4 regions of the Faecalibacterium sp. IP-3-29 genome follow, and region 1 is predicted to be linked to each of the others. Evidence: predicted binding sites of a transcription regulator. Region 1 holds the regulator's gene; each other region holds the start of a gene.
The links. The regulator HrcA, encoded in region 1, represses chaperone genes, less so after heat shock. The targets are predictions, from matches to a motif close to TGTTAGCACTCNNNNNNNNNGAGTGCTAACA.
Positions count from the first base shown of each region.

Region 1 (7,974 bases):
GGGCAGCAGCGGCAGCCTGATACATCTTCTCAAAGACATGGCTCAGCTCATCCTGCTTTGCCTTGATCTCATCGATGGAACCGGACTGAACAGCGGTCTTGAGGTCGGCCAGCTTTGCCTCAGCTTCGCTCTTCACGTCAGCGGGCATCTTGTCGCCGTTCTCCTTCAGCATCTTCTCAGTCTGGAACACCATCTGATCAGCGCCGTTGCGGATATCGACCTCTTCACGCTTCTTCTTATCATCGGCAGCAAACTGCTCAGCTTCCTTCACAGCCTTGTCGATATCTTCCTTGGACATATTGGTGGAAGCGGTGATGGTGATGTTCTGCTCCTTGCCGGTGCCCAGATCCTTCGCGCTGACCTTCACGATGCCGTTTGCATCGATATCGAAGGTGACTTCGATCTGAGGCACACCACGGGGAGCCGGAGCAATGCCATCCAGGTGGAACACACCCAGGCTCTTGTTGTCACGGGCAAACTCACGCTCGCCCTGCAGAACGTTGATCTCAACAGAGGGCTGGTTATCAGCAGCAGTGGAGAACACCTGGCTCTTGTGGGTGGGGATGGTGGTGTTGCGGTCGATGATCTTGGTGCACACGCCGCCCAGGGTCTCAATGCCCAGGCTCAGCGGGGTGACATCCAGCAGCAGCAGGCCCTTGACATCGCCCTGCAGAACGCCGCCCTGGATGGCAGCGCCCACAGCCACGCACTCATCGGGGTTGATGCCCTTGAAGGGCTCACAGTTCAGTTCCTTCTTGACTGCATCGTAGACAGCGGGGATACGGGTGGAACCACCGACCATCAGGACCTTCTTCAGGTCAGAGGGACGCAGGCCTGCATCCTGCAGAGCCTTGCGGACAGGGGTCATGGTGCGGTCGACCAGATCAGCGGTCAGCTCATTGAACTTTGCGCGGGTCAGGGTCATATCCAGATGCTTGGGGCCGGTAGCGTCAGCAGTGATGAAGGGCAGGTTGATCTGGCTGCTCATTGCGCTGGACAGCTCGATCTTTGCCTTCTCAGCAGCTTCCTTCAGGCGCTGTGCGGCCATCTTATCCTTGCGCAGGTCGATGCCGTTCTCGTTCTGGAACGCATCTGCCATCCAGTCGATGATGCGCTGGTCGAAGTCATCGCCGCCCAGGTGGGTATCACCGTTGGTGGCCAGAACCTCGGTCACGCCGTCGCCCATCTCGATGATGGAGACATCGAAGGTGCCGCCGCCCAGGTCGTAGACCATGATCTTCTGGTCCTCTTCCTTATCGATGCCGTATGCCAGAGATGCGGCAGTGGGCTCGTTGATGATACGCTTGACGTTCAGGCCGGCAATGGTGCCTGCGTCCTTGGTTGCCTGACGCTGGCTGTCGTTGAAGTATGCAGGAACGGTGATGACTGCATCGGTGACAGTCTCGCCCAGATAAGCCTCAGCATCTGCCTTCAGCTTCTGCAGGATCATAGCGCTGACCTGCTGGGGAGTGTACTCCTTGCCGTTCAGGGTCACCTTGTGGTCGGTGCCCATATAACGCTTGATGGAAGCCACCGTGTTCTCAGGGTTGGTGATGGCCTGGCGCTTTGCGACCTGACCCACCAGACGGTCGCCGGTCTTGGTGAAGCCGACAACAGACGGGGTGGTGCGTGCACCCTCAGAGTTTGCGATAACAACGGGCTCGCCGCCCTCCATAACAGCCACGCAGCTGTTGGTAGTACCAAGGTCGATACCAATGATCTTACTCATAATGAAAGCTCCTCTCAAATTCAGAACGTTTTTTGTTTATATGATGCTCAAATGTTACCAAGCGGATGTTATATTTGAAAACCCTTGCGGGGTCTTGCAAAATCACTCTGCCACAACAACGGTGGCATGGCGGACGATCTTATCGCCCAGCTTGTAGCCCTTCTGGTAGACCGTGATCACGGTGCCGCTCTCCTGCCCATCGGGGGCGGGGATCTGCTGCACGGCATTCATAAAGTTGGGGTCAAAGGGCTTGCCCAGCGCCTCGATCTCCTCCACATGGAGGACACTCAGCGCCTTGGCGGCTTTGTCCAGTGTCATGGTCACGCCCTTCTTGTAGTTCTCGTCGGTGGTGGGGGCGTTGGCCGCCATCTCCAGCGTATCCAGAATGGGGATGATCTGGTTCACGGCAAAGGACACGCCGTCGTTGAACTTCTGGTCAGCCTCACGGGTGGAGCGCTTGCGGTAGTTCTCATACTCGGCGGCCATCCGCAGCAGCTGATCCTTGGCCTGATTGGCATTCTTCTCAGCCGCGTCCAGCTTTGCCTTCACGGCCTCCAGCTCCCGGGCCTTCTTGTTGAAGAAGCCATCCTTTTTCTTGGGGTCTGCCGCTTCAGCGTTCGTCTCGGGAGCCGCTGCCTGCTCAGGTGCAGTTTCCGGGGCGGCCTGCTCGGCGGTGTTGGGCTCCACGGCAGGTTCTTCTGCCTGCGGGGTCTTTTTTGTTTCTTCGCTCATTCCAGGTCCTCCTTATAGATCACAGTCCGCCGGGGTGCGGCTGCCTGCGGGGTATCTTTTCGTTTGCCGCTCATTCCTTCGCCAAGCTGGTCGGCAAAGGTGTGGAGCAGCGGCATCAGCTTCTGGAAGGGCATCCGGGTGGGGCCGATGAGGGCCACGGAGCCCCAGAGGCCTCCGCCCACCAGATACCGGTCACTCACGATGCACAGGCCAGGAATCTGAGGTTCCAGATCCTCGCCCAGCAGGATGCTTTCGCTCTGCTCTGCCGGGGGTGCAATGAGGGCGGCGGCCTGCTCTTCGTCGTTCAGCAGGCTCAGGATGCTGCCCACCTTGCCGTCCAGCTGGGGCCAGTCCAGCAGGTACTGCTCACCACCCAGATACACATGGGGCTGGGTGGAATCCTGCAGGATGGCGGCGGCGGCGCTGATCACCGGCACCAGCTCCGGGCTGATCTGACTGCACAGCTCTGCAAGGAGCCGGGGCGACAGATCAACAGGAGCCACAAAGGTCAGGTTCCGGTTGAGCAGGGCGGCAAGCGCCGCTGCATTTTCCCGGGAAAGACCGGTGCGGACCCGCGCCACACGGGTGCGGACATAACCGGCAGTGGTCACAGCCAGCACCGCTGCGGCGCTGCGGCCCACCTGCACCACCTCGTAGTGGGCGATGCAGAGATCCTCAGCACAGGGGGTGCTGACGGCGGCTGTGCAGCCGCTGATGGCGGCCAGCGCCTTGGCGGCACCCTGTGCCAGCTTTTCCGGCTCATGGTCAAGGCTTGCGAACACCGCGTCCACACGGGCGCGGGTCACACGGTCCAGCGGCTGGTCATCGGTGAGAAGATGATCCAGATAATAACGGTAGCCCTTGGCACTGGGGACACGGCCTGCGCTGGTGTGGGGCTGCTCCAGCAGACCCAGCTTGGTCAGCGCGGCCATCTCGTTGCGCAGCGTGGCACTGGAAACTGCCATATCAAAGTAGTTTGCCAGCACACTGCTGCCCACGGGCTCGCCCTCGAGGCCATACAGCGCAACGATCGCCTGCAAGACACGCTGTTTGCGTGCATCCATCGTCATAGCGCCTGCCTCCTTCGTTCGCTTTTTGTTCTTTAGCACTCCTTCTTCCTGAGTGCTAAGACCATTATATCCAATTTTGCGGCGCTGTCAATAGCTTCTCAGAAAAGTTTTGAAAGATTCATAATTCTGTCATAAAGGCCGCACAAAAAAAGAGCCGCCCTGCGGCGGCTCTCCTATATAATAGATCATTCCTCCATCTGCTTTGCCAGAAATGCCGCCGCCACGTTCACCGCCTTGAGCTGGGCGGCATCGGGCTGGGCAGTGCGGTCCTCCGTAAGCAGGCCCACACTGCCGGTGACATCCCCCGCCGCAATGATGGGCACAGCGCACAGCAGCGCCCGGGGTGAGCCCTCACAGGGCAGCAATGCCTTTTCGGGGCTGCCATCGCTCTGGTAGGGCTTGCGGCTGTCCATCAGCTTTTCCAGCGGCTGGCTCACGCTGCGGTCTGCCAGATCCCGCCTGCCCGCACCGGATGCCGCCAGAATGCGGTCCCGGTCTGAGACAAAGGCCGTCAGGGCAAAGCACTTGCTCAGCACATCCACATACTGGGCCGTTACCCCGCTCAGTTCCCCCATGGGCGAATACTTTTTGAAGATGACCTCGCCGTCCCCTGTTGTGAAGATCTCCAGCGGGTCTCCCCTGCGGATGCGCTGGGTGCGGCGGATCTCCTTGGGGATGACCACCCGCCCCAGCTCATCGATGCGGCGCACGATGCCGGTTGCTTTCATAAGGTTCCCTTCCTTTCCATGTTCCGGTTTTGCTTCCAGATTTCTGTGAAGTATGGTTATTCTGTGGAAACAGGAAGGGAATTATTCATTCAGCTCCGGCCGGAGCCTTACCTGCGCACATACTGCGTCTTTCTACCCGCGCCGATCCTCTCCAGAACGCCCTCCTCTGTCAGTTTTTTCAGCGCGCTTTCAATCGAGCTTGTACCAAAGCCCGGGCAGGCCTCTGCGGCCTCCTGTTTTGTAAAGGCTCCCAGCCTTTCCATCGCATAACTGCGCACTCGTTCGTACGCCGTCACGCGCTTCTGTCCCCCGCCAACCAGATCGACCCGCTGCTCAAAATCCTGATAACAGGAGCAGATCACCGCCAGCATATATTTGATGAACGGTGTCGGGTCATTTTCCTCCTCATGCCAGTGCTGATCAGCCTGCGCCAGTGCTGCATAGTACTCATCCTTAGTCTCTGCAATTGCTTTTTCAATGCTGATGTACTGCCCCACAACATATCCATTCTGATACAGCATCAAAAGGGTCAGCAGCCGGCTCATTCTGCCGTTACCATCATTGAAAGGATGGATACAGAGAAAATCCAAGATAAAACAGGGGATCAAAAGCAGGGGATCAACGAGTTCTCTATGCAGCACATCCTGATAAGTGCAGCAAAGTGCCTCCACAGCACCCGGTGTCTCGTATGGTTCCAGCGGGCGGAACAGCACATGGCGTTCCCCGCTGGGAAGGGTCATATCGATCTCATTGGGTGTAGTCTTAAAATGTCCTCGATAGGTCAAATTCGTATATTTCAGCAGATCACGGTGCAGTTGCAGGATGTACCCCGGCTCTACCGGAATATAGGCATAGTTCTCGTGGATGAGATTTAAAACATTCCGATATCCCAATATCTCCATTTCGTCCCGGTTACGTGGAGTCGTTTTATCTTCAACCAGCTGTTTCAGGCGCGCATTGGTCGTGATGATCCCTTCGATCCGATTGGAGGACTCTGTACTTTGGATCTTTGCGATCTCCACCAGCCGCTCCAATTCAGCGGGCCTTTGTTTCAGATATAGTTCCTGCCGCCCCTTGCATTCATGGATCTTCGCAACATAAGACAAGACCTCATTATCCCAGGAGTATTCTGCAATCTTTTTATAATCAAATGTACGCATGATTCACCCATTCCTTCTCCCAGCCCGTTCTTCCTTCTCCCAATTATACGCTCATTTTGGGAGAAAGCACAAGAAACTGGGAGAAATCTTTTATCGTTCTCGTCACTCGCAGCTCCTGCCGGAGCGCTGCTTATCCTCATACATCCGGTGGTCGGCCAGGATGCGGATGGCACGCACATCGTCGCTGTCGCAGGGGTAGACCGCACAGCCGCAGCTGGTGCTAACCTGCACCTCTGCATCCTTCAGGCGGTAAGGCTCCCGGATGGCTGCCTTGATCTTTTCCACCCGGCTCTTGCAGAACCCCTCCGTTACGGCTCCGTTGACGATGAGAGCGAACTCATCCCCGCCGATGCGGAACACCGCATCGCTCTCCCGCACGCAGCCCCGCAGGCGGCTGGCCACCTCCTTGAGCAGCTGGTCGCCCACATCGTGGCCGTAACGGTCGTTCACAGGCTTGAAACGGTCAAGGTCGAGGTAGAACAGGACAAACGGTGTCCTGTTCAGCTCGTTTTCTTTCAGCAATGCGTCAAAATAGCGTTCATTATACAGTCCGGTCAGGCCGTCGGTGTTGGCCAGGTCCTCCATCTGCTGGCGGGCCTCCTCTTCCTGCCGGAGGGCGCGCTCCTTTTCCTCCACGCGCAGGCGGGCATCGATGCGGACACCGTGCACCAGCACGATGCCTGCGCAGAAGAACAGCCCAGCCAGCAGCAGGATGGTGGCGTTCTGGATCTTCCGCATTCCACTGTCCACCACGTCACGGCCGACGATGCCCACAATGGACAGATCCTGAAAGCCCACAGGCTGGTAGACCAGATAATAGCTCTTGCCCTCAAGCCAGCAGGAAAGGCTGCCGCTGCGGCCCTCTGCCACGTCCTGCCGGGCCCGGGTCAGTGTGCCCGCATCCACCTGCGCATACTTCTGCAGGTAGTCGAACAGGTTGTCCATCCAGTCCTCGATCTCGCTCTTGGGCTCCTCCGAGAGCATCACATCGCCATCGGGATGGATGATGTAGCAGTCGCTCTGGCCGCCGTAAGCACTGCCGCCGATCAATTCCTCTATGGTCTTATTCCGATAGCTCACGGCAAGGCTGGTGTAGGTGGTACCATCGATCTCCACCGGCGCAATGGGCGCAGAGTATACCACCCGGCGCTCCCCGCTCCGCATGATGTAGCTGGACACCGTAGGCTTGCCGGTGCGGTACATCTCCTCAAAGGCCGTCCAGAGGTGATCCACTTTTTCATGCTTGCCCCGGATGCTCCAATATTCGCAGTTTTCATTGAACAGATACACGCTGCTGTACCGCCAGATCTCCCGCTCGGCCTCATAGCTACGCAGGCGTTCCTCCGCCAGGCCCTCCTCATTGGCAGCCTGCAGGCTCTTGCCCCACTCGTTCAGCATGTTCCAGTTGCTCCGGCTGAAGATGGTAAACGACTTATCCACCTGCTCATAGGTCTCCAGCAGGTTGCGGGTGCCTTCGTCATAGAACTGCTGCCGGATGTACAGGATGTACCAGCACAGACCTGTCACCACGACCATCGCCAGCAGCAGCGCAGCTGCCGTCCATCTTTCTTTTTTCTTCCACATATTCAGCTTCTCCTCAGCAGAGTCCCAACTCTCTGCCCTTTTCCGGCCGCATTTCCACAGCCTGCGAAACCACGCAATTCCGTCGAATCAACACTACCAAATTCTGCTTTTTCTGTCAAGGCTTTCGTCAAAGATTATTCGCTGCAAATTTGGGGCATTCTTCTATCCTTTTGCTGCTGTGTATGTTATAATAAAATGTATGGATTTCTGAGGGGGTGCTCTTATGCAGCAGATCGTGATATTGGGCGGCGGTGCAGCGGGCCTTGCCGCCGCATTGGCCGCCGCCCAGTCTGCCCCGGCAGGGGCAGTGCGGGTGACGGTGCTGGACCGCAACCCCAGGTGCGGCAAAAAGCTGTTGGCCACCGGCAACGGCCGCTGCAATCTGGGCAACACCGGCATTGCACCGGAGCAGTATTTCACCGCTGACCCCGCCGCCCTGCGGCCCCTGCTGGCCGCGGTGGATGCCGCCGCACCGCTGGAATGGTTCGCGGCGCTGGGCCTGTACACCCGCACCGATGAGGCCGGGCGGGTATACCCCTACTCCAACCAGGCCGCAGACGTGCTGGCCCTGCTGGAAGGCCACCTTGCCCGGCTGGGCGTGGAGGTGCGTACCGGCTGCACTGTGCAGACCCTGAGCCAGAACCGCAGCGGCTACACCATCCTGTGCGAGGATGCCGAGGGTCAGGACCAGACCCTGCGGGCCGATGCCGTCATCTGCGCCATGGGCGGCAATGCCGGGCCGCAGTTCGGCACCGACGGCTTCGGCACCCGATTCGCCGCCCAGTGCGGCGGAAAGCTGGAGCCGCTGTACCCCTGCCTGACCGCCCTGCAGACAGCAAAGCCCAACCGATCTCTGGCCGGCATCCGGGCCAAGGCCGCTGCCACCCTGCTGGACCTCGACCGCCACTGCACCGTGGCTGTGGAAAACGGCGAGGTGCAGTTCACGGACTATGGGCTTTCGGGCATCTGCA
Region 1 is NZ_CP094471.1:2,847,070-2,855,043, forward strand. It holds gene dnaK (molecular chaperone DnaK) at 1-1,729, opposite strand, end outside; gene grpE (nucleotide exchange factor GrpE) at 1,832-2,461, opposite strand; gene hrcA (heat-inducible transcriptional repressor HrcA) at 2,458-3,531, opposite strand; gene MTP40_RS13700 (stage V sporulation T C-terminal domain-containing protein) at 3,717-4,259, opposite strand; gene MTP40_RS13705 (Fic family protein) at 4,367-5,419, opposite strand; gene MTP40_RS13710 (sensor domain-containing diguanylate cyclase) at 5,522-7,003, opposite strand; gene MTP40_RS13715 (NAD(P)/FAD-dependent oxidoreductase) at 7,227-7,974, shown strand, end outside.

Region 2 (7,974 bases), 1.4 Mb from region 1:
AAGCTGCTGGGCCAGCTGGAAGCCCGTGCCGCCCGCAATGGGTATCAGCTGACCCATACGCCCCGGGTGGGGGCAGTGCTGGCCGCAAGGGCGCGCTCGCCCTATGGGGCCCGGGAGCTGCGGCGGCAGGTGGACCGCGCCGTGGAACAGGCCCTCGCCAACCAGATCGCCTCCGGCACGGCCCACACCGGCCAGCACTGGACCGCCGACTGCACGGTGGATGGGGCAATCGTGTTGGAAGAGGGGGAAGCAGTAGAGCAAACCATCGGCTAAACCTCTCAGTCACGCTCCGCGTGCCAGCCCCCCTAATAGTGGGGCCCTTGGCATGGCGTAAAACCCTGCCTTTTTGCCAAGGCCGCCCCTACTAGGGGCGGTGGCATCCCGCAGGGATGACGGTGGGGTTTGACTCCAGCAGCAGCTTACGGACTTAACCCCCCAGTCGCCTGCGGCGACAGCCCCCACTAGTAGGGGGGCCCTTGGCATGGCGTAAAGCTTGCCCTCTTTGCCAAGGCCGCCCCTATTAGGGGCGGTGGCATCCCGTAGGGATGACGGTGGGGTTTGACTCCAGCAGTCGCTCCCGGCTCAACCCCCCAGTCGCCTGCGGCGACAGCCCCCACTAGTAGGGGGGCCCTTGGCATGGCGTAAAGCCTATCCTCTTTGCCAAGGCCGCCCCTATTAGGGGCGGTGGCATCCCGTAGGGATGTCGGTGGGGTTTGACTCCAGCAGCAGCTTACGGACTTAACCCCCCAGTCGCCTGCGGCGACAGCCCCCACTAGTAGGGGGGCCCTTGGCATGGCGTAAAGCCTATCCTCTTTGCCAAGGCCGCCCCTATTAGGGGCGGTGGCATTGCGAAGCAATGACGGTGGGGTTGATCATCCCCCTTGCATCCTCCGGCGTTTTCGTTTATCATAGAGAAAGCGAAACGCCCCAAGGAGGAAACCATGCGCTATTTGTTTTTACTGAATCCCGCTGCGGGCAAGCAGGACTGCACTGTCCAGCTCATCCCGCAGATCAGAGCCGCTGCCGCCCGGGCCGGGTGGAGCGAGGCGGATTATACCATCCACACCACCGAATATGCGGGCCACGCCCGGGAGCTGGCCCGTGCCGCAGCCCAGGAGGCCGCGCGGGCAGGGGACAGCCTGCGCATCTGGACAGCGGGCGGCGACGGAACCTTCATGGAAGCCATGACCGGCGTGCAGGGCTTTGCCAACGCCGCTGTGGGCTGCCTGCCCTACGGCAGCGGCAACGACTTCCTGCGCACCTACGGCACCCGGGCAGAGTTCACCGACCTCGATGCCCAGCTGGCGGGCGGGGAAGTGACCATCGACTTGCTGGAGACCAATCTGGGCCTGTCTGCCACCATCTGCGCGGCGGGTCTGGACGCGCAGGTGGCCTACGGCATCCCCAAGTTCCGGCGCATCCCCCTGTGCGGCGGCGAGGTGTCCTACCTGCTCTCCATTGTGGAGCAGCTCTGCGGCCACATCGGCCGCAGGGTCACCTTTACCATCGATGACGAGGAACTGACCGTGGACTGCCTGATGTGCGCCATCTGCAATGGCCGGGCCTATGGCGGCGGCTTCCTTGCCGCCCCCGAGGCCGACCCCGCCGACGGCTGGCTGGACGTGATGATCGTCCGCAGGGTGGGGCGGCTGACCATTGCCAAGCTGCTGGGGATGTACAAGAGCGGTCGGCACTTTGTGAACGGCCAGCTCACCGAGGAGGCAAAGCCCTACTTCCTCTACCGCCGTGCCCGGCGGGTGGCGCTGCGCCCCGCCGATGGCCGCGGCCCTATCGTTGCCACCGCCGACGGCGAGTGCGCCCCCTGTGATGCGGTGGAGGCTGTTCTGCGCCCCCTGAGCGGCCGCATCCTCCTGCCCGCCCCGGCGTATGAGCGGTTTGTGGCGAAACACGCCGTGGTATAAAATTTACAGAAATACGCTTGATTTATGAAGAATTCTATGATAAGATGAACCCGTAAGAAGATGTTTGGAAAAAGCAGGAGGGATGGGGCTATGAACTGGTCGGATGCAGAGAAAAAAGAAAAGCGGCATCAGGAAGACCTTGACCGTCTGCGCAGCTTTCGCCCTATGGATGATACCTTTATGCGAGGGCTCTTTAAGGAAAATCTTCCGCTGGCAGAGTTGGTGCTTCGGATCATTACCGGAAAGCCTGATCTGATCCTGACAAAATGCGAGACACAGGCTGATATGAAGCGAGTGACCGGTGCGCGTTCAATCTGTCTGGATGCCTATGCAACCGACAGTGCGGGCAAGAAGTATGACATTGAGGTCCAGCGCGCGGACAATGGCGCAGACCCGCACCGGGCAAGATATCATTCCAGTGTGATGGACGTGGAAAATCTGGACGAAAAGCAGGATTATAAAGAACTGCCGGATACCTATGTTATTTTCATCACGGAAAATGATTACTACAAGGCTGGCGAGCCGGTCTATACGATCCAGAACATGAATCTGACGCTGAACCGCCCGTTCAATGATGGTGCCCATATCCTGTATGTGAATGGGGAATACCGGGATGATTCAGAGATCGGCAGGCTGATGCACGATTTCAATTGCACCAGCGCGGATGAAATGAATTTTGAACTGCTGGCAGAGAGAACACGCTATCTGAAAGAAAACCCGAAAGGAGTGAGCGAAATGTGTAAAGTGATGGAAGACCTGAGAGTGGAAAGCTATACGGAAGGCCGGGAAGAACAGGCCAGAATGATGGCACAGAAATTGTACCGAAAGGGATACTCCATTGAGGAGATCGCTGATATGGTGGAGTACAGCACCGAGAAGGTGGAGGAATGGCTCACGCCGAAAGCAGGTTGAAACAGGAGAAAAAGCGCCCGGGTATCGCAACGAAAAAATACGATATCCGGGCGCTTTTGCGTTGTCATAAATTCTTAACAAACAAATTTTGAGAAAACCCTTGATTTTTACCCCTGAGATGAGTACAATACACTTAGCACTCAGAGAAAAGGAGTGCTAAACAACCGGAAGCCCGGCAGAAACGGGCCGAAGGTGCCAAAAAAGTTTTCATTATATTTTATTATAGGAGGGCAAGAACTATGAAGATCATTCCTCTTGCAGACCGTGTTGTTATCAAGGCCGTTGAAGTCGAGGAGACCACCAAGGGCGGCCTCATCCTGACCGGCAGCGCCAAGGAGAAGCCCCAGGTGGCTGAGGTCGTGGCTGTTGGCCCCGGCGGCATCGTGGACGGCAACGAAGTCAAGATGACCGTGAAGGTTGGCGATAAGGTCCTGACCAGCAAGTACTCCGGTACTGAGGTCAAGGTGGACGGCGAGGAGTGCACCATCGTGCGTCAGGGCGATATTCTGGCCATCGTGGAGTAAGTTTCCCCTCTGAAATTGAAATTTGAGCTTTGAAGGAGCGATTTGATTATGGCAAAACAGATCAAGCAGGGCGAGGATGCCCGCAAGGCACTGTGTGCCGGTATTGATACCCTGGCAAATACCGTGAAGATCACCCTGGGCCCCAAGGGCCGCAACGTGGTGCTGGGCAAGAAGTTCGGCGCACCCGTCATCACCAACGACGGCGTGACCATTGCCAAGGAGATCGAGCTGAAGGACGAGTTCGAGAACATGGGCGCACAGCTGGTGCGTGAGGTCGCAACCAAGACCAACGATGCCGCAGGCGACGGCACCACCACCGCAACCGTTCTGGCACAGGCCATGGTCACCGAGGGCATGAAGAACGTTACCGCCGGTGCCAACCCCATGGATATCCGCCGCGGCATGAGCAAGGCTGTTGCCAAGGCTGTTGAGACCATCAAGGCCCACAGCCAGAAGGTCAAGGACAGCAACGATATCGCCCGCGTCGGCACCATTTCTGCCGGTGACCCCGAGATCGGCCGCCTGATCGCCGAGGCTATGGAGAAGGTCACCTCCGACGGTGTCATCACCATCGAGGAGAACAAGACCACCGCCGAGACCTACAACGAGATCGTGGAAGGCATGCAGTTTGACCGCGGCTACCTGACCCCCTATATGGTCACCGATACCGACAAGATGGAGGCTGTTCTGGACAACGCCGCCATCCTGATCACCGATAAGAAGATCAGCGTCATCCAGGATCTGGTCCCCCTGCTGGAGCAGGTCATGCAGAACGGCATGAAGCTGCTGATCGTGGCTGAGGACATCGAGGGCGAGGCTCTGTCCACCCTGATCGTCAACCGCCTGCGCGGCACCCTGAACGTCTGCGCTGTCAAGGCTCCCGGCTTTGGCGACCGCCGCAAGGAGATGCTGCAGGATATCGCTACCCTGACCGGCGGTACCGTTGTGTCCGCTGATCTGGGCTATGAGCTGAAGGACGCTACCGTCCAGATGCTGGGCCATGCCCGTCAGGTCAAGGTGACCAAGGAGAACACCACCATCGTGGGCGGCGCAGGCGATAAGGATGCCATTGCAGCCCGCATTGCACAGATCCGCAACCAGATCGAGGCTTCCACCAGCGATTTCGACCGTGAGAAGCTGCAGGAGCGCCTGGCAAAGCTGGCCGGCGGCGTTGCAGTCATCAAGGTCGGTGCTGCTACCGAGGTCGAGATGAAGGATAAGAAGCTGCGCATCGAGGACGCTCTGAACGCAACCAAGGCTGCTGTTCAGGAAGGCGTTGTCGCTGGCGGCGGCACCGCTCCCATCAACGCCATCCCCGCTGTGCGCGCCCTGTGCGACACGCTGGAAGGCGACGAGCGCACCGGTGCCAAGATCGTCCTGAAGGCTCTGGAGGCACCTCTGCGCCAGATCGCCAAGAACGCCGGTCTGGAAGGCAGCGTCATCATCGACAAGATCGTTTCTGCCAACAAGCCCAACTACGGCTTCGACGCTCAGAACGAGGTCTTTGTTGAGGATATGATCGCCGCCGGCATCGTTGACCCCACCAAGGTCACCCGTTCCGCTCTGGAGAACGCAGCATCCGTTGCTGAGATGGTGCTGACCACCGAGAGCCTGGTCGCTGACCTGCCCGAACCCCCTGCTGCTCCCGCAGCCGGTGGTGACATGGGCGGCATGGGCGGCATGTACTAATAACTGCCTGAAAACCGCATGAATCCTTGATTTTTGGAGCACGCAAAAGCGGATTTACGCCAAACTTACGCCACTTACGCCAAAAATCAAAGCGCGCTATAGGGTAACAAAATCGGCACTCGCTGAAAAGCGGGTGCCGATTTTTTGTGTCTAGGGGATTTGAAGACTCATGAAACCCACTGATGGATTCTGCGAGCGGCAGACTGTCAGCGGCTTTATTGTTGACGAAGAACAAAGGTAGGGATACAATAAGCCAAAATCCTAAAATGCCAAACAACCCAAGTGTCTGAAGGAAAAAGAGAATGCCATTGTGGATGCGTTGGAGCATTTTAAGATGGTATAAAAAGAAATCCCACGATTTACAAGTACTTGCCTGCCTGCAAATCGTGGGATTTTGTTTTAATGTGAATTGTTCGACCCAAGTTTTCTTTGTTGGCTCAAAAGAACTAGATGTTAAAAAGGAAGTTCATCGTCATTAATTTGTACGCTAATTGTTGAGAGGCGACCGTAAATATTATCAAACAATACCTTTTGCTTGCTGGGGGAAAGACTTGTTACCATTTTATAGAAATCTATTACAGATTGGACATCTATATCTCTTTGGGCGTTGTAATTATAATCGCACGAGATAAAGCAGTCAATCAACTTCGTATTATTTTGAACATAATACTCTAAAGAAGAAGATTTAATGAACTCCTCCAATCTTGATAATGTAACCGATATATTATTGATTGGAGAATATTTATTTAGATAGTGATTGATGTGGCTCGACAATATATCTGCAAAATGACGATATATTTCTTTTTGACGGTTTGAGAAGTTTATTTGACTCATTACACCGGCCGATATATCATTCGTGATATCATGAAAAGATACATATCGTTGGTGAGGGTCTACTTTTACCATCTTTTCAATGATATGATGAAACTGAAAATCCCGAGTATCTTCCTTGAGAAGATGTTCAAACAATATTCCTACGAAATAAATTTCTGTCTGCTCATTATAGTCTCCACTCAATTTTACTTCATCTGGCATTTCCGTAGCAGGCCAATTGAGTACGATGCTGTTTTCATCCTTGCTTGTACTCTCTAAATGCTTTCCAAATCCGAAATCAATAATCTTAGCGTTTTCATTTTTGTCGATAAGAATATTTGCTGGTCGGATATCTCTGTGCAATATATTATGTTGTTCGAGATATTCAAAAGCTGATATTACTTCTCGAAATATGTCATTCCAATCTTTTCCCCATGGAGTAGGTTCAAACTTGTCAATGGTGGTACCATCAACATATTCCATTTGAAGATAGCCTGTCTTTACTTCAGGGAAGAGATAATAGTTGTATATCCGTACAATGTTAGGATGCGAGATGTTGAAGAGAATGACAATCTCATCGACAAATCTATTGTAGTATTCATCAACGTGTCGGTAATCTTTTGGAACATATTTTTTGATTGCAAATTGGATACCTGTTGTTTCATCGAGAAACAAATGTGTATCACCCGTGCCTCCAGCTCCTAATGGCTTTATATATGTAAGGTTCTTCTTGGTATTAAAAGTAATAATATCGCCATTATTCATATCGACAAACCTCCTCTATTGTTGAGTATTATAACACATAATATGAAAGAATTCCACGAAAGAATTCATAAGTATACAATTTTACTGTTAAAAAACATAATAGATATGATGCAAAGAACATACAACAACAGCCGCCCAGCGACCTTGCGGTCTCGCTGGGCGGCTTATTTTTTGCGTTTCCAGAGCAAATATTCTTCGTAGCGGTGCATCTCGTTCTGTTCTTCTTCGGTCAGGCGCTGGCGCTGTTTGCGGGCTTCGTCCGATGGGTCGATGTCGGTCAAGCCCAGCAGGTAGTCGGCGGAGGTGCCGTAGAGCTTGCAGATGGCAAGCAGCACATCGCTGGGCGGCGAATTGCGCCCCTGCTCCCAAGCGCTGACAGCCCAAACGGTAAGCCCTAGCTTATCCGCAAGGCTCTTTTGGGTGTCATGGTAGTTCTTTCGGATCTCTGCCAGTCGCTCTCCAAGCATTATCAATACCACCTTTCCTGTTACTAGTATAGGGAATTCTACTAGTTTTTGACGAAAGACGCACTTAAAATGCTGGACACGATGCAAACAAGTAGTTATAATGCTAGTATAAGGCGGAACTAGTACAAAAATACTACTTCCGCCGCAACGCTAAGGCAAAGCGAGGGAATCCCCGTTGGAACAACTGATCGATTTTCACGCACCGGAAGTGCAGGCGGTGCTGGAGACACTACTAAAAGATAAATCCACCGGTAAAAACATCATCTGGGCCACCGACCCGCCGGAAGAACTGCAAACGGTGATGTACGAGCCGGTGACGGATAGATCGCAGATCACCACCCAGCAGCTCGGGCTGACCCACTACGAGGTGGTGCTGCCCCGGATGATGAAGCAGACCGATACCCAGCAGCAGCGCACCCGCAAAAAAGGCGAGGTGTTCAGCCCCGCATGGGTCTGCAACAAGATGAACAACGCACTGGACGCCGACTGGTTCCGTGGGCTGGGGGCAGGAGAGACCGCCGGGCAGTTTACGGTGGAGCTGCCCCAAGGCTGGCAGACGGTGGAAACGCCGGTGCAGTTCCCGGTTTGCGGGGGCAGGACCCCGGCATGGGTGCGGTATGTGCAGAGCCGCCGCTTGGAGGTGACCTGCGGCGAAGCCCCCTTTCTGGCGTTCCGGTACGATGCCGCCACAGGCGAGATGATCCCGGTAGCCCGGCGCATTGGCATTCTGGACCGCAAGCTGCGTGTGGTAAGCGAGAACGCCGCCACAGAGGACGAATGGCGCAAATATGCCACCCATGCGGTGCAGTCTACCTACGGCTATGAGTATCAGGGAGATAATCTTTTGCTGGCACGGGTCAACCTTCTGCTGACCTATGCAGA
Region 2 is NZ_CP094471.1:1,267,590-1,275,563, forward strand. It holds gene MTP40_RS06075 (ATP-dependent Clp protease ATP-binding subunit) at 1-273, shown strand, start outside; gene MTP40_RS06080 (diacylglycerol/lipid kinase family protein) at 942-1,922, shown strand; gene MTP40_RS06085 (PD-(D/E)XK nuclease family transposase) at 2,013-2,834, shown strand; gene MTP40_RS06090 (co-chaperone GroES) at 3,074-3,358, shown strand; gene groL (chaperonin GroEL) at 3,407-5,047, shown strand; gene MTP40_RS06100 (serine/threonine-protein kinase) at 5,501-6,625, opposite strand; gene MTP40_RS06105 (helix-turn-helix domain-containing protein) at 6,790-7,092, opposite strand; gene MTP40_RS06110 (Eco57I restriction-modification methylase domain-containing protein) at 7,268-7,974, shown strand, end outside.
Region 2: the regulator HrcA is predicted to act here: its motif matches at 2,966-2,996, upstream of MTP40_RS06090 (co-chaperone GroES).

Region 3 (7,974 bases), 940 kb from region 1:
CAGAACCAGAATGTGGATGTGCCCGAAGATTTCAAGACCTACCGGTACAGCGATTTTCTGGGCCGCACCTTCAAGCTGGTCAACGCGGCCGACCGCTACCAGTACGACGATGCCCACAGCACCTGGGTGGACAAATCGGACGACAAGGCCTTCCTGCAGGAGCTTGTGGCCAACAGCGAGACCATGACCATCGTGGGCGTGGTGCAGCCCAGGGAGAACGCCTCCGCCGCCATGCTTTCTTCCGGCATCGCCTATCCCGCCTCCCTGACCCGGCACGTCATGGACACCGCCGCCCAGAGCAGGCTGGTACAGGATCAGATTGCCGACCCGCAGACCAATGTGCTGAACGGTGAGCCCTTCGGCACCGGGCAGACCGCTGCCGTGGACATGGCTTCCCTCTTCTCCATTGACACCGACCAGCTCGAGAGTGCCTTCCAGTTCGACCCCAGCAAGCTGGATCTTGACCTGAGCGGCGCGTTCGACCTGAGTGATGGTTCCGTAGATTTTTCCTCCCTCATTGACCCGGACAGCTTCCAATTTGATCTGACCGAAACGCCCGGCATCGACATGAGCGCCCTGACGGACGTGTTCGCCAACATGGACATTTCCATCCCCGCCGACAAAATGCAGCAGCTGGCCCAGAAGGTGATGACCGGCTACAAGGATTACATCATCGGCAACGGCATTCTGGGGCTGGACAAGATCGGTTTTGACCAGTATCTTGCCAGTGACCAGTTCCAGCAGCTGATGAAGGATTCCATGGGCACCCTCATCGATACCGCTGCCCTGCAGGAGCAGTTTACTGCCGCCATGCAGCAGGTCATGGGCAGCGTGATGGCAAACTTCTCGGAACAGATCGCCGCCGAATTGCAGACCCAGCTGGGCGCTGCCATGGAGCAGGCCATGGGCCAGATCAGCACGAATCTGCAGAGCCAGATGACCGAGCGCTTCTCCTCTCTGGGCAGCCAGATGGAAAGCGCGCTGAAGATCGACGCAGATGCGTTCCGGAATGCCATCCGGTTCAACATGACCGAGGACGATCTGGCGGAGCTGATGAAGTCGAACATGATGTCCACCAGCGCCACCTATGAAAGCAACCTGCAGTCCCTTGGCTATGCCGGCGAAGACGACCCCAGCCAGATCAGCATCTATCCGCTGGACTTCGAGCAGAAGGCTGAGGTCCTCAACGTGCTGGACAGCTACAATGCCGCCATGCGTGAGCAGGGCGCGGAAGACAAGGTGATCCAGTACACTGATGTGGTGGGCACCCTGATGACCTCCGTGACCAGGATCATCAACATGATCTCCAACATGCTGGTGGCCTTTGTCTCCATCTCGCTGGTGGTCTCCTCCATTATGATCGGCATCATCACCTATATCAGCGTGCTGGAGCGCCGCAAGGAGATCGGCATCCTGCGTGCCATCGGTGCTTCCAAGCGGAACATCTCCGAGGTGTTCAACGCCGAGACCTTCATCATCGGCCTGTGCTCGGGCCTCATGGGCATCGGCCTCAGCAGGCTGCTGCTCATTCCGGGCAACATGCTCATCCAGAAGATCGCCGTCGGCACCAGCGTAGTGGCCGTTCTGCCCTGGAAGGCCGCTGTGGTGCTGGTTGCGCTGGCAACTGTGCTGACCATTCTGGGCGGCTTCATCCCCGCCAAAACCGCTTCCCGCTCTGACCCTGTCAAGGCTCTGAGAGCAGAATAAGATCACTTTTTCAAAGAGGCTGTTGCACAAGCCCCAGCAAAAAAGACCAGAGTTGTTTCGCCAAAAGGCGTTACAACTCTGGTCTTTTGCTTTCTTTCATGTGAACAGTGCGGCGGCTTCTTTACCACTCTTCTTCGTCAGCGCCCACCCTTGTGCGGCGGAACATGCTCTCCACAATGGCGCAGTATTTATCCGCCAGACAGACGATGACCGCCTCGCGGCAGGTCGGGATATGGCGGAAAGTCAGGGGCCACATGTGGCTTGCAATGACGTTCTGCTCCTTTTTGGTAATGCCGAACACCCGCTGTGCGTTCACACAGGCAGACCCCGGGTGGGAAAAGCCGTGCATCTCAAACAGATGCCGCAGGCCGTGGAAAGAGCCCTGCTTGTGCCAGTCATAGAGATAGAAATCGTGGAGGAAGGCCCCCACGGCCAGCGTGGTCTCATCGGCTCCCAAATGGAAGCGGTGGTTGATCCAGCAGCTGACCACGACCACATTCTTGCAGTGCTGGTAGGTGGTCACATCACCGTGCTGGATAAACTCACGCATTTCCTGCACCTTGGGGTGATGGTCGTACTGTTCCAGAATAGCGGACAGGCGCTCCCGTTCCGTTTGTGAAAGCTGCATGGAAAATTCCCTTTCTTTTTGTCAGAAACGCCGGGCTCAGCTCCGCAGCTGAACCGGGTTGGAGCTGCCGAAGTTCTCAGCGGCCGAAGGATTTTCGCGGGTCAGGCTCAGGTCCACCAGATACTGCTTGCCGTCGCCCAGCGCCTCCAGCTCGGCCAGCTTGGCCTCGGCAGAAGCCTTGTCCGGGTACCACTGGATGAGGAAGAAGTTTTCCTCCTCCACACCGTAATACAGCCACTGGCCGTCTGCCCGCAGCAGGTCGTCCAGATGATCCACCTCATCGCCATCGGTCAGGCCCAGGCCCTCCTCGGCGTAGACATTTTCAGGTTCCACCTGCAGCACCTCAATGACCTGAATGGCGCTCTGTAAGTATTCATCCTGCGAAATGCTCTTGTCCGAGCGTTCCCAGCCCGTCAGGAATGCCTGCATCAGCAGGTTCTTCACGGAGATCTCCGGCTTCATTGCCATAACATATTCCTCTTTCCTCGTTTGTTTCCGCTGACCAGTATACGCTAAAAATTGTGAAAGGTCAACTATTTCTTTATGAATTTTTTGTAGCAACGCACAAAAGGCATTTTGTTCCAGTTCATTTCTGAACTTTTTATGAAACCCCTTGATTTTTGACCCGCATCGGTGTATATTAGCACTCGAAAGATATGAGTGCTAAGAAGATGCAGTATCAGCTGCTTCTTCTGCATTGCCGCTCCTTTTGCGAGGGGCCGGATCTGAATACTGTACAAAAGAGGTTTTGTATTATGGCGAAGAAAGAATTTCAGGCTGAAAGCAAAAAACTGATGGACATGATGATCAACTCCATCTACACCAACAAGGAGATCTTCCTGCGTGAGTTGATCTCCAACGCTTCGGATGCCATCGACAAACTTTATTATAAGAGCCTGACCGATCCTTCCGTGGGCATGAACAAGGGCGATTTCCGCATCCTGCTCACCCGCGATAAGGACAATCGCCTGCTGACTGTCTCCGATAACGGCATCGGCATGACCAAAGAAGAGCTGGAGCAGAACCTGGGCACCATCGCCCATTCCGGCTCTCTGGACTTTAAGAAGGACAACAAGGACGAGAACATCGACATCATCGGTCAGTTCGGCGTAGGCTTCTACTCCGCCTTCATGGTCGCCGACAAGGTCACCGTCATCTCCAAGGCATACGGTGCGGACGAGGCCTGGCAGTGGGAGTCCAGCGGTGCTGACGGCTACGAGCTGACCCCCGCTGAGAAGGAAACCGCCGGTACCGACATCATCCTGCACATCAAGGACAGCACCGATACCGACAATTACGAGAACTTCCTCGACGAATACGGCATCGTGGCCATCGTCAAAAAGTACAGCGACTATGTGCGCTATCCCATCCAGATGGAGCGGGAAAAGAGCCGCCAGAAGCCCGAACCCGATCCCAAGCCCGAGGACTACAAGCCGGAGTGGGAGACCTACACCGAGCTTGAGACCCTGAACAGCATGGTGCCCATCTGGAAGAAGCAGAAGAGCGAGGTCACCGATGAGGAATACGCCAGCTTCTACAAGGATAAGTTCAACGATTACTCCGACCCCGCCCGCGTCATCGTGAGCCGCACCGAGGGCACCGCCAACTACAACGCCCTGCTGTTCGTGCCCAGCCATCGCCCCTATGATTTCTACACCAAGGAGTATGAGAAGGGTCTGGCTCTGTACGCATCCGGCGTGCTCATTATGGAAAAGTGCGCAGACCTGCTGCCCGATTACTTCAGCTTCGTCAAGGGCATTGTGGACAGCCAGGATCTGAGCCTGAACATCAGCCGTGAGATGCTGCAGAAGGACAACCAGCTCAAGCTGATCCACAACGCACTGGAAAAGAAGATCAAGAACGAGCTGCACTCCATGCTGGTCAACGACCGCGAAAAGTACGAGGCATTCTGGAAGGAGTTCGGCCGCCAGATCAAGTTCGGCGCTTACTCTGATTACGGGATGCACGCCGAGCTGCTGCGTGACCTGCTGCTGTTCTGGTCTGCCAAGGAGCAGAAGATGGTCACCCTGCAGGAGTATGTGGACAAGATGCCTGCCGAGCAGAAGTTCATCTACTTTGCCGCCGGTGATTCCACTGACCGTCTGGCAAAGCTCCCCGCCGCCGAGCTGGTTCTGGACAAGGGCTATGATGTCCTGCTGCTGACCGAGGATGTGGATGAGTTCTGCCTGCAGATCATGCGCAGCTACCCCCGCAAGGATGCCGAGGGCAAGGACGGCACCGTGGAGTTCAAGAACGTCAACAGCGGCGATCTGGGCCTTGAGACCGAGGACGAGAAAAAGGCCGCTGAGGATGCCACCGCCGAGAACAAGCCTCTGTTTGATGCCATGAAGGACGCTCTGGACGGCAAGGTCAAGGAGGTCAAGGTCTCCACCCGCCTGAAGGATCACCCTGTCTGCCTGAGCGCCGACGGCCCCCTGTCCATCGAGATGGAGAAGGTGCTCTCCAAGCAGCCCGGCAGCGAGGGCGTGAAGAGCGACAAGGTGCTGGAGCTGAACATCAACCACCCCGTGTTCGCCGTGCTGAAGGCCGCACAGGAGGCCGGTGATACCGACAAGGTCAAGAAATACAGCAGCCTGCTCTATGCACAGGCACAGCTGATCGAGGGCCTGCCCGTGGATGATCCCGCCGCTTACGCCGAGGCCGTTTGCAGCCTGATGAAGTAATTCCCTTTCCCACAAATAAATTACCCCCTTAACAAAAGGGCCGTGCTCCGCTATAATAAAGTGGAACACGGCTTTTTTATTTTAGGAGGATTCTGCCCCATGGAGCCCAGACGCAGCAAACATTTTCTTGCCCACATTCCCACCATTGCCCTGCTGGTAGTATTCGCCATGTCGCCCTGGCTGGGCATTCTGTTCTTCATCCTGCGTGCCATCGACCGGGATGCCGAGAAAAAGGAGCAGGAGAACGCGGAATATTCCAGCGATTTCCGTTCCCAGGACACCGGTGCCGGTCAGCCGGCCCGGGACACTGAGCCGGTCTACGGCCACGATGTGCCCACTGCCGAGCAGCAGAACGCCAAAAAGTGGCACAAGACCCTGACCAGCCTCTGCACGGTGTTCGGCGGCATCTTTCTGGTGGTGGGCCTTGCAGGCCTTGCCGATATCATTGACATGTGGGGCTACTGGTTCGACTGGGGCGAGTTTCTGACCGCGCTGGCCCAGACCATTGGCGGCGGCGCTGCGCTGGCCATGGGCCTGCGGATGAAGCAGGCCCGCAAGCTGGAGCGCCAGCTGGACAAGATCGTTGGGACCCGGGATAATATCCCGCTGGACGAACTCTTTGCAGCCGCGGGCATTGATGCCGACAGGGGCCGCGCCGCCGTGGAGCGCGCCATCGACCACGGCTATTTCGGGGCCGATGCCTATATCGACAACCGCACCGGCACGCTGGTGGTGCGGGGCGCTGCGCCCCAGCCGCCCAGACCCGCCGAGCCCGCACCCGCACCGGCTCCCGAGGATCAGTATGCCGCCCTGCAGCGCCAGCTCCGGCAGGCCAACGATGCCATCCCCGACCCGGTGATGACGGCCAAGATCTCCCGGCTGGAGGATGTCAGCGCCCGCATCTTCGCACTGGCAAAAAAAGACCCGGACAAAAAAGCCCAGCTGCAGAAATTTATGGATTACTACCTGCCCACCGCGCTGAAGCTGCTGAATACCTACGCCCAGCTCTCGGCACAGGATGTGCAGGGCACCAACATCACTGAGGCAAAGCAGAGCATTGAGCGGAGCATGGATCTGCTCATCACCGCCTTTGAAAACCAGCTGGACAAGCTGTTTGCCTCCGATGCGCTGGATGTTTCCACCGACATTGCCGCGCTGGAAGGGATGCTGAACCTCGACGGGCTCACCGGCGGCGATTTCGCGCCCCGGAGCTGACCGCCGGAACTGCGTTGACCTTTCATCCAGATGCAACAATAATACATGGTCTTTTCTCGACAGAACCGATATTATAGAATCAGAAGAACGGGCCCTGGCCCTTTGAAGAATCATTCACCTATACAAGGAGGAACGCGCCATGATGAAGCCTATTTCTGTCTGGAAGCAGGAGCTGGCGGGCGGCACCCATACCGCCCGGCTGGCCTCCCTCTACTGCTGTTCGCCGGAGCAGACCGCTGCCCACGCCGCACGCTATGCGGCAGTGCTGGACGGGCTGGAAGCTACCTTTGGTGCCCACACCGAGGCCGGACTGTACAGCGCCCCGGGCCGCACCGAGATCGGCGGCAACCACACCGACCACCAGCATGGCCGGGTGCTGGCCGGCAGCGTGAACATTGACATGATCGCTGCCGCTGCCCCCAACGGCCTGAACCAGCTGCGTGTGCAGAGCGAGGGCTATGACCTGTGTGTCATCGACCTTGGCGACCTTGCTGCCCGCAAGGAGGAAGAGAACACCACCATGGCCCTGCTGCGGGGCGAGTGCGAGGCCTTCAAGGAGCGGGGCGCTGCCCTCTCCGGCTTGGACGTGTACATCTCCTCCAATGTGCCCAAGGGCAGCGGCGTTTCGTCCTCTGCCGCCTTTGAGGTGCTGATCGGTGTCATCCTGAACGACCGCTTCATGGCCGAAAAGGTCTCCCCCATCGCCATTGCGCAGATCGGCCAGTGGGCAGAGAACGTCTACTTTGGCAAGCCCTGCGGCCTGATGGATCAGATGGCCTCCAGCGTGGGCAACATTATCACCATCGACTTTGCCGATCCTGCCCACCCCGATGTGGAGCCAGTGCAGGTGGATTTCTCTCAGGCCGGCCTTGCCCTCTGCATCCTGGATTCCGGTGCAGACCACGCCGACCTGACCGATGAATACGCCGCCATTCCCAACGAGTGCCGCGCCGTGGCCGCTGTCTGCGGCGGCGAAGTCCTGCGGGATGTGCCCTTTGAGACCTTTATTGCAAATCTGCCCGCATGCCGCAAACAGTGCGGCGACCGTGCCGTGCTCCGGGCTTTCCACGTCTACGCTGACAACCAGCGCGTTGCCCGGCAGGTAAACGCCCTGCGCGCCGGTGATTTTAAGACCTTCCTGCAACTGGTCAACGAATCCGGCACCAGCAGCTGGGAATACCTGCAGAACGTCATCCCTGCCGGGTACAAGGAGCATCAGGAAGTGGCTGTGACCATTGCCGCCGCAAAGCATTTCCTGAACGGCGCGGGCGCTGTCCGCGTTCACGGCGGCGGCTTTGCCGGCACCGTGCAGGCCTTTGTACCGCTGGAGAAGCTGGATGCCTTCAAGGCTGAGATGGAGGCCATTCTGGGTGCAGGCAAGTGCCACATCCTCTCCATCCGTCCGGAAGGAGGTGCCGTGCTGTGATCTCTACTGCCATTCAACAGCTCGTCAACTATGGGCTGGACACCGGGCTCATCCTGCCCGATGACGAGATCTACATCCGCAATCAGCTGCTGATGACCATGCAGCTGGACAGCTTTGCCGAGCCTGAGGGGGATGTCTGCTACACCGACCTCGAAAGCATCCTGAAAACGCTGGTGGACGATGCCGTGGCCCGGGGCGTGTGCGAGGACAATTCCACCGCCCGCGACCTGTTTGACACCAGGCTGATGGGTGTGCTGACCCCGCGCCCCTCTATTGTCCGCGCCAACTTTGAGGAGCGGTACGAAAGCGAGGGC
Region 3 is NZ_CP094471.1:1,907,598-1,915,571, forward strand. It holds gene MTP40_RS09145 (ABC transporter ATP-binding protein/permease) at 1-1,707, shown strand, start outside; gene MTP40_RS09150 (HD domain-containing protein) at 1,829-2,335, opposite strand; gene MTP40_RS09155 (hypothetical protein) at 2,372-2,803, opposite strand; gene htpG (molecular chaperone HtpG) at 3,091-5,019, shown strand; gene MTP40_RS09165 (5-bromo-4-chloroindolyl phosphate hydrolysis family protein) at 5,119-6,234, shown strand; gene MTP40_RS09170 (galactokinase) at 6,374-7,660, shown strand; gene galT (UDP-glucose--hexose-1-phosphate uridylyltransferase) at 7,657-7,974, shown strand, end outside.
Region 3: the regulator HrcA is predicted to act here: its motif matches at 2,974-3,004, upstream of htpG (molecular chaperone HtpG).

Region 4 (7,974 bases), 1.3 Mb from region 1:
GCGGCTGCTCCTTGAAGCCGATGCCGAAGCAGGGCTTGGACACCGGCATTGTAATGGTCTTTTCAGTGGCGGCCAGCGTCATGGGTTCCTCTGTCCAGAGCCGCTGCACCCGCTCCACCGGGCGCGCTTCCATCAGGCCGTGGCGCGCACAGGCCGCCAGGATCTGTTCCATGCTGGTGCTGCCTGCGGCGGCCAGCACCATGTTGTTGGGGGCATAGAACGCCTTGCAGCAGTCGTACAGCATCTCCGGCGTGATCTCTGCAATGCTTTCCACCGTGCCCGCAATGTCGCTGCGGATGGGGTGGCTGTGATACAGGCACTCGCACAGGCCGGTGATGAGCCGCCAGTCGGCGCTGTCATCATACATTTTGATCTCCTGCCCGATGATGCCCTGCTCCTTGGCGATGGTCTGCTCAGTAAAGTAGGGACGGCCCACCATGCCCAGCAGCACATCCAGGCTTTCGTCCAGCTGCTCGGTGGCGGTAAACAGGTAACAGGTGCGGTCAAAGCTGGTAAAGGCATTGGCGTTGGCACCGGTCTTGGCGAACTTTGCAAAGGCATCGCCGTCCTCATCCTCAAACATCTTGTGTTCCAGAAAATGCGCCACCCCGGCGGGCAGGTGCACTTCCCTGCCGTCCACCCGGAAATCCCGGTCGATGGAGCCAAAGCGGGTGGCATAGATGACATGAGTGCCGGAATAGCCCGGCATGGGCCGCACCAGCACCGTCAGGCCCGAGGGCAGCACCTTCCACTCATCGGCGGCAGCCTCGGTCAGGGCACGGTTCGTGTTCTGTTCAGGCATGGGCGCTCTCCTCCTCTCGGGTCAGAAGATAGCTGACCGAAAGGGTCAGCTGCCGCAGGACGGTGCGGACATTCTCCTCGGTCACAGCCTGCAGGGCCGCGCGGGCATCGTCCGGGGTCTGCACCGGGCCGCCCCGCAGCACCTCCATGTAATACCAGGTCTCAATGCCGCCCAGCGTATCCTCAATGCCCGCCATCCCGCTCAGCAGGGAGCGGCGGCAGTCCTCAAGCTCCTCAGCCGTGATGGGGCCGCTGCGCAGGTCATCCAGCTCCTTCAGGATCGCTTTTTCGGCCCGGGCCGCGTCGGCGTGCTCCACGCCGCTGTTCACAGCCATGCTCCCGGTAAAGCTCTGGAAGCTGGACGAGCAGTAATAGCACAGATGATCCCGTTCCCGCACGTTCAGGAACAGGCGGCTGGTCACACTGCCGCCATACAGCGCCATGGCAAGCCGCACCGCCGCCATCTGGTCGGGGCGCATGGGCACGCCCAGCGTGAACAGCATGCAGAGCTTGGCCTGCACCGTGTCAAAGCATTCCACCCTGCGCACGGCATCCTGCCGGGGCATGGCAAGGTTCTCGCACAATGGCAGCGGGGCCCGCCCGATGTGGGAAAGCTCTTCCAGGAGGGCCTGCTTCACCTGCTCGGTCTCCGCTTCCCCGCAGCCCAGCACCAGCAGCTCGATGCTGGCGGTGCGGAGCATCTCACGATAAGCCTCTGTCAGCGTTTCCGGGGTCAGGCCGTCCACCTCGTCCAGATAACCCTCCTGCCGGATGCCGGCGGGGCTGCTCCCAAAGAACTCCCGGTTGGCCTGCCGCTGGCAGTAGATGCGCTTTTCGTTGATCTCATCCTCCAGCGCCTTTTTCAGCATCTGCTTTTCGATGGTGACCGCCTCCGGGTCAAACACACCGCCCACAAAATAGGGATGGAACGCCGTGCCCAGCGCCAGCGCGGCATACTCCCGGGTCAGGGCCTCGCCCTCCAGTGCAAAGCGGTCCTTGATGCCGGTCACACTGACGCAGAGGTTGTGGTTTGCACCCAGCGGGCGGGCATCCACGGTCAGGTCCGCGCCGTACAGCCGGGCAAGCTTTTTGGTCATCTGGGTCATATCCGGGCAATCCGCATAGCCCCGCTCCATCAACAGAGGCAGCAGAGCGTGAGCGGTTGCCGTCTCCCGCCGTGCCGGAAACGCAAAGTGGATGCTGATCCGGCAGCGGTTGAATTTCTGCGCCGGGTCCCAGGAAAGATGGACCCCGGGCGCGATCTCGGTTCGTCTCAACAGTCGTTCTCCTTTTTTGTTACAGCTTTGTGCGCTCCAGCGCAAGGAACTCCTCCAGCGAGAGTCCGGACGCGCGGATGGCGAGGGCATTTTCCACCCCCACATAGCGCCAGTGCCAGGGCTCGTATATCATGCCGGTGGCGGCCTGCCGCTCCTCCGGCCAGCGGAGGACAAAACCATACTCCGCAGCGTAGGCGGTCAGCCACTCGTAGGCGCGGGTATCGGCAAAGCGGGTGGTCTTTTCGGTGCAGTCCGGGCTGAGGATGTCCGCCGCATAGCCGGTGGCCTGCTCGCTGGCATTGGCCGGAGGGCAGACGCTGGCGGCATAGGCCGCTGCCTCCCCTTCGGAAAGCCCCTTTTCCAGATACACCTGCTTCCCAGCATCAAAGGCCGCTTCCCGTGCGGAAACATCCTGATAGCCCGTCACCAGTTCCAGCGTGACACCGTCTGCCGCCGCAGCTGCCGCCATGGCGCGGTACTGCTCTGCGGCTTCCGCTTCCAGCTGCTGGCCCGTGGCATCATCCGCCACCGCAAGGGCCGGGGCAGGCTCTGCGTCCAGCGGCAGATTGCCGTTCACCAGCACCAGCCGGGCATCGGCAAGGTTCAGCTGGTATTCGGTGCCATCGTAGTTTCTGGCCACAAAGGCCTCCGGCCCCGCGATCAGGGCGTGGGCCTTGGGCAGCAGCCATAAAATGCCGCTGGTCATCAGGGCAACAGCCGCGCCGCAGGCCGCCAGAAACACGGCCCAGTTCCGTGCCAGACGCAGGCAGCGCCGGATCCTCCACTCCCGCCGGGTCATCCTCCGCCGGGGCGCTTGCTTGTTTTGGTTCATCGATATCGGTTCCCTTCTCACATCATTTCGCAATGCACAGCCGCACAATTACATTATTTTATTATACACTTCTTTCGCCGGGGTGTAAACGGAAAGGGATGTTAAAAAATTGTGTCTTTCAAAAAAGGGAGTTCCGTTACGGACGAACGTCCGAACAGAACTCCCTTTGGGGGTTATAAAAATCCCGCGTTAAAGCGCTTTCCTCCATTCAGAATTTTCCCGTCAATGGAGAGGGTGACCGGCTACCGTGGCAGAGGACTCGTTCAGGACAGCTTGATCTTCAGATCTGCCAGCAGATTCACGGCCTCCGGCAGCGAAAATTTTGCATCTTTCAGGCGGCTGCCCAGAATATCCACCTTATAGCCTGTGGCATCCCGGAAGTCGGCTTTCCGCAGATCACACTGGTAAAATTCCGTTTCGTGCAGCTCTGTGCCCATGAAATTCACCATCTGCATCTCGCACTTGGCAAACATGGAACCCACGATCTCAGTTTTCTTCTTTGATAAATCAGAAGTTATTGATTTTCTGAATCCAATCCAAGCTCTTTCAGTTCTTTTTCGTTTTTGATGTCTTCATCAGTTTTCTTTCCGGTGATAGCACTGTATGCTTCTTTAATACCATTTTTCACTGCCCACTTGATAACAAAATACAGCGCAATTAAAATAACGATTGCGGTTCCACCGCTGATTCCTAGTTCATTCCACATAATAATATCAATGCCTCCGATTTCATAAATTCCGAGTTGTCGTTCTCAGTATACCATGATTTCTCTCTGCGGAAAAGATACCAGGAAACAAAAATGGCCCCGGAGAGCTTGTTGCAGCTCTCCGGGGCCACTTTATGTGCGTGTGTGACTTGGCACACACGACCGGCATTTTACTCGATTTCAATCAGATTCGGGTTCTCAGGCAAAGCCTTCGTCTGCTGAGGAGCAGGCAGCTCGATGTGCAGGACACCATCCTCGAACTTTGCGTGGATGTCCTCCTTCTTCACATCGCCCACGTAGAAACTGCGTGCGCAGGTGCCGGAGAAGGATTCGCGCCGCAGATAGCGGCCATTCTGATCCTTTTCGTCATTGCTGTGGCTGCGCACTGCCTGAATGGTCAGGTAGCCGTCGTTCAGATCCATCTGAACGTCTTCCTTCTTGCAGCCCGGCAGGTCAACAGCTACTTCGTAGCCGTTGTCCGTCTGTTTGACATCGGTCTTCATCATGTTTGCACCGCGCTTACCAAAGGTATCACGAGCCTCACGGTTCATCATACGTTCCAGTGCAGCGTCATTCCAGAACGGATCGAAGAAATCATCGAACAGGTTTTCATGGAAAACAGTCGGCATAAGCATAAATCATTCCTCCAATCCCGGCGTTCGGGTCGGGGCAAAAAATCTGAAGCGTCCACTCGGAAAGGCTTTCCGGGGAGCCTTGCGGCTCTCCTTTTGCCCTTCCTCCTGAGCACGCCACTGTTATAGCACCATTTTTTAGCAGTGTCAATAGCAGAGTGCTAATATTCACGAAAAAATAATACTTTTGCAACAATTTCTTGGTTCTGGCTCTCCCCGTTTTCCCCTTTGGGGCGGGCTGTCACGCCTTTTTTCGTTGCCGCCTGGTTTGGCACTTTTCAACGGTCCCATTCCGTGTTACAATAAGAAAAAACGAAACCGGGTGATTTTTTTGGAATTTTATGGTACCATCGGCCCCGCCTGTGCCCAGTTGGAGACCTTGCAGCGCATGGTGGAAGCTGGCATGACGGGCATCCGCATGAACCTTTCCCACGGGCCCCTTTCGGCCCACAAAGACTGGCTGGATATCATCCACGCCGTGGGCATCCCCCAGCTGCTCATCGACCTGCAGGGGCCGGAGCTGCGCATTGGCACGCTGCCCCAGCCCCTTGTGCTGGAACCAGGCCAGAGCCTCCGGCTGGGGCAAGGGGGTGTCCCCTGCCCGGCGGCGCTGGTGCATGCAGCCCGGCCGGGCCAGAACCTCCTGCTGGACGACGGCAGGCTCCTTGTGCAGGTGGCCGAAGCCGATGGCGCTGCCCTGCAGTGTACTGTGGTACGGGGCGGCACCCTGCAAAGCCGCAAAAGCCTTGCGGCACCGGGGCTGACGGTGGCCTCCCCCACGTTGACGGAGGAGGACCTGCAAAACCTGCAGCTGGCGGGAGCCTGCGGCGTTACCGGGGTGATGCTGCCCTTCGTGCGGGGGGCTGAGGACATCCGCACCCTGCGCCGGGCGCTGGAACAGGCCGGGGCCGGGCAGATCCGCATTTTTGCCAAGATCGAGAGCCTTGCGGGGGTACAGGCCCTGCCGGAGTTCCTACCCCTTGTGGATGAAGTGGTCATTGCCCGCGGGGACCTTGGCAACGCCATGCCCCTGTGGGAGCTGCCCCGGTGCCAGAAACAGCTTTCGGCGGTCTGCCGGTCTGCCGGGGTGCCCTTTATGGTGGTGACCCAGATGCTGGACAGTATGTGCAGCCGGGCGGTCCCCACCCGCGCCGAGGTCAGCGACATCTACAACGCCGTAGCAGACGGCGCTTCCAGCGTGATGCTCACCGGGGAGACCGCCGCCGGGCAGTACCCGGTGGAGGCCATGGAGTATCTTGTGCGCACTGCCCGCACCGCCTTGGAATAACCCAAAGTCAAAGACACTCGGTCGATCTGTGTTGCCGCATTCAGTCCAGAATTTTTCCGTCAATGGAAATGGTGACCACCTGCCACGGAATGAACTTTCCGCTGGCTTGAAGTGCCTTTTTCGCTGCCATCTCCAAGCCGCCGCAGCAGGGCACCTCCATGCGGAGGATGGTCACGCTCTGGATGTCGTTGCTGCGCAGGATCTCGGTGAGCTTTTCGCTGTAATCCACAGCATCCAGCTTCGGGCAGCCGATGAGAGTCACTTTGCCGCGCATAAACTCCTGATGGAAATTGGCGTAGGCGTATGCCGTGCAGTCCGCTGCAATCAGGAGTTTTGCGCCCTCAAAGTAGGGCGCATGGACAGGTGCCAGCTTGATCTGCACCGGCCAGTTGCGCAGGCGGGAAACCGGCTGCACGGGGGCAGCAGCTGCGCTTTCGGCAGCCTCCGACTGTTCCAGCATCCGCATCCGGGAGCCGGGGCAACCGCCCTCGTGCAGGTGCTTCATCTTCTCCTGCAATTCCTTTTTCTTTTTGTTCTCCTGCACCGCCGCCTCGTCGTAGGCAGGGGCTTCCCGCTCTTCAAAGGTGATGGCACCGGTGGGGCAGCCCGGCAGGCAGTCGCCAAAGCCATCGCAGAAATTTTCCCGCACCAGCTTTGCCTTGCCGTTGATGATGTCGATGGCTCCCTCGTGGCAAGCGGTTGCGCACAAGCCGCAGCCGTTGCATTTATCTTCGTCAATATGGATAATCTTCCGAATCATATCTATACTCTCCTGTTGTGGGTGTTTTTTGCATTTGCATCCTTATTATAGTATACTAAAGGCAACTTGTATGTTTGAATTCAAACAAGGAGAGACTTTATGCAAAAATATCTGCCTGTTCTGCGGAACTGCCCCTTCTTTACCGGGCTTACCGATGATGAGATCCTGTCTATCCTGCACTGTGTCAGTGCAGCGAAAATCACCCGGCCCCGGGGCTCCTACATTTTCCGCGCCGGAGATTCCACAGAGGTCATGGGGCTTATGTTGTCCGGCTCCACCCTTGTGATCCAGGAGGACCTTTGGGGACACCGCAACATCCTGTCCAAGTGCAATACCGGAGACTTTTTCGGCGAACCTTACGCCGCCACCCCCGGTGCCATCCTGAACATCAGCGTGGTGGCAGAGGAGGATTGCGAAATTCTGCTGCTGAACGTCAAGCGGCTGCTCACCTCCTGCCCCACCGCCTGCGACCATCACCAGAAACTCATCCGCAATCTGGTCAGCGTTCTGGCAAACAAAATACTGCTTTTTAACGATAAGATCACCCATGTCAGCAAGCGCACTACTCGGGAAAAACTGCTGTCCTACCTGTCTGCCGAATCCATCCGGCAGTCCTCCCTTTCCTTTGACATTCCCTTTGACCGTCAGCAGTTGGCGGATTTTCTCTGCGTGGAGCGTGCCGCCATGTCGGTGGAGCTTTCCAAGCTGCAAAGGGAAGGGCTGCTGATCACCAAACGGAACCATTTTGAGCTGTTGACCCGTTGACCGCTCCATGCGCCGCCATGGGCGGTTTTATCGGGCAGATTTCCCCTGCCGGGATGTCCAGGCATAAAAACAGCGGACAACCATTTTGAGGCTGTCCGCTGAAGGGATGGTTTGATTTTGTTGGTCGACTAATGGAAATTATCTGTTATAAAATATCAGCAATAAATCCCTCTATCAAACGATTCACCTGTTCGGGTTTGTCTGTATTGGAATTGTGTCCTGCTCCTTCTATCCACGTCAAAGGAATTTTCGTATTGCGATGCCATGCTTTGTTGTACCGTATACACGAACCTGCGTGATCTTGTGTGCCGCATATCAATAAAGCCGGGCACTTGATCTCATACGGCAGATTCTTTTCCATGGCCGCTGCCAAAATGCGATAACCTTGTCCGGCAATTTGTGCATAGCGTTTCTGATTTCCGTCATAGGTTAGCATCATTTCACGCATGAGGTTTCTACCGTAATCAGACGTGGCAACACCTTCCGACCCCGATTTCAGGAGCCATTTCCACGGATAGTGAGCATATACCGGTTCCATCCGTTTCAAGAGCCAAATTTCAACTGCCGTCACATAGCTTCGTTGCAGCGGTGCAGAGTCAATGGAGACAAAACCCGTCATTTTGTCTGGGTAAAGCTGCGCATAAGCCTGTCCCACATATCCACCCATAGACTGCCCAACAATGACAGGCTTTGTGATTCCTTCTTGGTTTAAGATATCGTTCAGCCATTTTGCCTTATCGAACAGATCAAAATCAAATCGAAACGGCCATGAGGAACCTTGTGCCGGCGCATCCCAGACGATAACATTATACCTGCTCTCGAAATACTGAATCTGCTTATCAAACAGTCGATGATCCGCAGTCAATCCCGGCAGAAAAACAAGAGTAATTGTATCCGGGTTTGACACACTCAC
Region 4 is NZ_CP094471.1:1,191,362-1,199,335, reverse strand. It holds gene yfmH (EF-P 5-aminopentanol modification-associated protein YfmH) at 1-802, opposite strand, end outside; gene MTP40_RS05800 (M16 family metallopeptidase) at 795-2,078, opposite strand; gene MTP40_RS05795 (M15 family metallopeptidase) at 2,098-2,910, opposite strand; gene MTP40_RS05790 (pentapeptide repeat-containing protein) at 3,174-3,383, opposite strand; gene MTP40_RS05785 (DUF6019 family protein) at 3,425-3,616, opposite strand; gene MTP40_RS05780 (Hsp20/alpha crystallin family protein) at 3,787-4,251, opposite strand; gene MTP40_RS05775 (pyruvate kinase) at 4,580-5,536, shown strand; gene MTP40_RS05770 (ATP-binding protein) at 5,577-6,296, opposite strand; gene MTP40_RS05765 (Crp/Fnr family transcriptional regulator) at 6,396-7,061, shown strand; gene MTP40_RS05760 (alpha/beta fold hydrolase) at 7,207-7,974, opposite strand, start outside.
Region 4: the regulator HrcA is predicted to act here: its motif matches at 4,385-4,415, upstream of MTP40_RS05780 (Hsp20/alpha crystallin family protein).